One region of the Halomonas pelophila genome, then DNA from elsewhere that is predicted to be linked to it. Evidence: predicted binding sites of a transcription regulator. Region 1 holds the regulator's gene; the other holds the start of a gene.
What was found. The regulator sigma-54, encoded in region 1, starts transcription at its own class of promoters, with help from an activator protein. The targets are predictions, from matches to a motif close to TGGCACNNNNNTTGCTNT.
Positions count from the first base shown of each region.

Region 1 (2,200 bases):
CAAGCTGTCGGTCGCCGACAACATCATGGCGATCCTCGAGACCCGCCGCGACCTCGACCGCCGGGGCCGCGAGCGCCGGCTCGAGGAGCTGCTCGAGGACTTCCACGTGACCCACATCCGCGACAACCTGGGCATGAGCCTCTCCGGGGGCGAACGGCGGCGGGTCGAGATCGCCCGGGCACTGGCCACCGAGCCCGCCTTCATCCTGCTCGACGAGCCCTTCGCCGGGGTCGACCCGATCTCGGTGGGCGAGATCAAGGGCATCATCCGTCAGCTCAAGGCCCGCGACATCGGCGTGCTGATCACCGACCACAACGTGCGCGAGACCCTCGACATCTGCGACACCGCCTACATCGTCGGCGACGGACGGATCATCGCCGAGGGGGATGCCGAGGCGATCCTGGCCAACCAGCGCGTCCGTGACGTCTACCTGGGCCAGGACTTCCGCCTCTGACCGCCGCCTCGATCGCAATCGACTGATATAAATGTCGTTATTCGCCGACGGCATGCCGCTTGCGCATGGCACGATTGTTGCAATTTCTTCGGTTGCACCCCCCGCGCCCAGCGGCTAGGGTGGGATTTTTCGGCACGTCGAGGGAACTCCTCTCATGGCCATGAAGGCTTCCCTGCAGCTTCGCGTCGGCACCCAGCTGACCATGACCCCCCAGCTGCAGCAGGCCATCGCCCTGCTGCAGCTCTCGACCCTGGACCTGCGCCAGGAGATCCAGCAGGCGCTGGAATCCAACCCCCTGCTGGACGTCGAGGAGGAGTTCGGCGAACAGGCGGTGAGCGAGACGCCCGACGACGACTGGGCCAGCGAGATCCCCGCCGAACTCACCACCGACAGCGACTGGTCCGACACCTACCAGGATCTGGGCGGCGCGCCCGCCGGCGGCGAGGCGCCCGACTTCGAACGCCAGGCCGCGGGCCAGAGCCTTCAGGGCCACCTGGCCTGGCAACTGGCGATGACCGACCTGGACGAGCGCCAGCTGCGCATCGCCGAGAGCCTGATCGACGCCGTCAACGGCGACGGCTACCTCACCCAGCCCCTGGAGGAGATCCGTGACGGCCTCAAGGCCCAGGGCCTCGCCGGGCTCAGGAGCCGGGAGGTCGAGCAGGTACTGCTGCGCCTCCAGCAGTTCGAGCCCACCGGGGTCTTCGCCCGGGACCTGCGCGAATGCCTGCTGCTGCAGCTCGCCACGCTGCCCGACGACACCCCGCTGCTGCCACAGGCTCGCCGCCTGGTGCGCCAGTTCCTCGAGGCGCTGGCCGGCGATGACCGCCGACTGCTCAAGCGCCGCCTCGGCCTCGATGACGACACCCTCGACACGGCCATCGGCCTGGTGCGCTCGCTGGACCCACGCCCCGGCAGCGCCTTCGGCGAGGGCGACAGCGACTACGTGATTCCCGACCTCGTCGCCCGCCACACCCGCGAGGGCTGGCAGGTGGAGCTCAATCCCGAGGCCATGCCACGCCTGCGCATCCAGCCGGACTACGCCGCGCTGATTCGTCGCGCTGACAAGAGCGCGGACAACCAGTTCCTCAAGGATCACCTGCAGGAGGCGCGCTGGCTGATGAAGAGCCTCTCCAGCCGCAACGACACCCTGCTGCGGGTGGGTCGCGAGATCATGGTGCGCCAGCTCGACTTCCTGGAGCGCGGAGAGGAGGCCATGAAGCCGCTGATCCTGGCCGATATCGCCCAGGTCGTGGAGATGCACGAATCGACCATCTCGCGGGTGACCACCCAGAAGTTCATCCACACCCCGCGCGGCATGTTCGAGCTCAAGTACTTCTTCTCCAGCCAGGTGGGTGGCGGCAGCGGCGAGGGCGACGCCCACTCCAGCACCGCCATTCGCGCGCGGATCCGCAAGCTGATCCAGGACGAACCCCCGCGCAAGCCGCTCTCGGACAGCCGGCTGGTCGCCCTGCTCGACGAGGCCGGCATCGGTGTGGCGCGGCGCACGGTCGCGAAATATCGCGAGGGGATGGGCATCCCCTCCTCCAGCGAGCGCAAGCGCCTGCGTTGAACGCCGCGAATGGCCGTCTCGACACTCCCCAATGCCGGCGTCCGATGCGGGCGCAAGCACTTGAATTGACGCCGTTCGACGAGCGTCCTGCTGCCCCCGACCGAGGGGGTATGCAGGACGGCAAAAAGGGTTACAATCGACTCACACCCCGTAAGAGCAAGGAGCGTGTCATG
Region 1 covers NZ_JBEGCI010000002.1:181,704-183,903, reverse strand. Annotated here, with positions in the region: gene lptB (LPS export ABC transporter ATP-binding protein) at 1-454, shown strand, start outside; gene ABE957_RS02620 (RNA polymerase factor sigma-54) at 609-2,027, shown strand; gene hpf (ribosome hibernation-promoting factor, HPF/YfiA family) at 2,198-2,200, shown strand, end outside.

Region 2 (2,200 bases), on a different contig from region 1:
CCGTCGATGCCGGCCATCAGCATCGCCGCGAAGCACAGGTAGGGGTTGGCGGTCGGGTCCGGGAAACGGGTCTCGACGCGCTTGCCCTTGGGGCTGGCGGTGTAGGGGATGCGGATGGAGGCGGAGCGGTTGCGGGCGCTGTAGGCCAGCATCACCGGCGCCTCGAAGCCCGGCACCAGACGCTTGTAGGAGTTGGTGGAGGCGTTGGCGAAGGCGTTCAGGGCGCGCGCGTGCTTGATGATGCCGCCGATGTAGTAGAGCGCCATCTCGGAGAGACCCGCGTACTCGTCGCCGGCGAACTGGTTGGTGCCGTCCTTCCAGAACGACTGGTGCACGTGCATGCCGCTGCCGTTGTCGCCGACCAGCGGCTTGGGCATGAAGGTCGCGGTCTTGCCATAAGCGTGAGCCACGTTGTGGATCACGTACTTCATCTCCTGGACCTCGTCGGCCTTCTTGACCAGGGTGTTGAACTTCACGCCGATCTCGTTCTGGCCGGCGTTGGCCACCTCGTGGTGGTGCACCTCGACCGACTGGCCGATGGCCTCCAGGGTGTTACACATCGCGCCGCGGATGTCGTGGAAGCTGTCCACCGGCGGAACCGGGAAGTAGCCGCCCTTGACGCGCGGGCGGTGAGCCAGGTTGCCGCCCTCTACCGGACGATCCGTGGACCAGGCGCCCTCTTCGGAGGAGATCTTGTACATGGAGCCCTCGATATCGGACTTCCAGTGCACCTCGTCGAAGATGAAGAACTCGGGCTCCGGGCCGAAGAAGGCGGTGTCGCCCAGGCCAGAGGACTGCAGGAAGGCCTCGGCGCGCTTGGCGATAGAGCGCGGGTCGCGCTCGTAGCCCTGCATGGTGGCCGGCTCGATGATGTCGCAGCGCAGCACCAGGGTGGCGTCTTCGGTGAAGGGGTCGAGGAAGCCGGAGCCGTCCTCCGGACGCAGGATCATGTCGGACTCGTTGATGCCCTTCCAGCCGGAGATGGAGGAGCCATCGAACATCTGACCGTTCTCGAAGAACTCCTCATCGACGTCACGGGCCGGGATGGTCACGTGCTGTTCCTTGCCGCGCGTGTCAGTAAAGCGCAGGTCGATCCACTTCACGTCGTGTTCTTCAATCAGGGCGAGCGTCTTCTCGGACATAAGGTCCTCCACAGTGAGCTGGGCTGAAAAGCTTGAACGGTTGCAGGGCGATGGCGGGGCTGGTGCCCACGACGTTGTAGCATGCCGTCGGGCCGGTGCCCACGGCCACCCTGCCGCAACATGGCCTTGCCAAGGGGAATGCAGGCAACGTGCCAATCTTGCACCACCGAGCGGCATGACAATGACAAGCCATTGATGAAGAAAGGCTTTATTCGAACCACCTTCTCCAACCCATGCACCAGGATCGCCATTCCTCTCGACAGGGTGTCGGCTCGGCCGCATCTTCGCACCATAAAAGTGCATAAAGAACGCCTGCCGCACCAGATTGGATCGCACGCCGCCGGCCGAAATGTGATGGCCTGCCGAAAAGCGATGATCTCCCTCATGCCTGGAACAGTCGGAAGGTCATATCCGCAACACAGAAATATCAGTCCGGCATCCGTTGATACGTGTTAACACCAAAAACTACACTCGTTTACATGGCGGCGCCGACCGGGATGGCGCTGGCTCCGGAGAGGTGGCGCGGGTTCTGGAGTGTGGGCCATCTCCGTGTGACCCGCGCCCTACCATGGGAGCCGACCCGAGCATGATCGTCTGCAGCATCCTCCTCGATGCCCGCGCCTCGGGTGCCGGCCTGCCGCGCCGCCTGGCGGCGCTGAGGCCCCTGAGACAGCGCCGCGACCTGCGGCTCGAGGTGCTGTTGTCCGACGATACCGGCGATTCACGCCTGTTGCGCCTGGCCAGTCGCCACGATGTCCGCCGTGTCGCCACCGAGGGCACCCCGCTTGGCGACCGGCTCAACACGGCGGTGGCCCACAGCCAGGGGCAGGTGCTGCTGTTCCCGGCCTCGGGACGACCCATCTCTCCGGGCTGGCTGGTAGATACCCTGGCCGACATCGAGCACCACCGCCGGGACGCCGTGGTGCTGACCACCGCGCACCCCAGCCGACTGACGCTGCTCTGGCAGCGCCTGCGCCACCAGACCCTCACCGACACCCTCTGCGTCTCGCGCGCCTGGTTCGAGCGCATCGGCGGCTGCGACCCGTCGCTGGACTACG
Region 2 covers NZ_JBEGCI010000017.1:10,208-12,407, reverse strand. Annotated here, with positions in the region: gene glnA (glutamate--ammonia ligase) at 1-1,142, opposite strand, end outside; gene ABE957_RS15915 (glycosyltransferase family A protein) at 1,729-2,200, shown strand, end outside.
Region 2: a site for sigma-54 is predicted at 1,280-1,297, ahead of glnA (glutamate--ammonia ligase). Genes of this name have one in related genera too.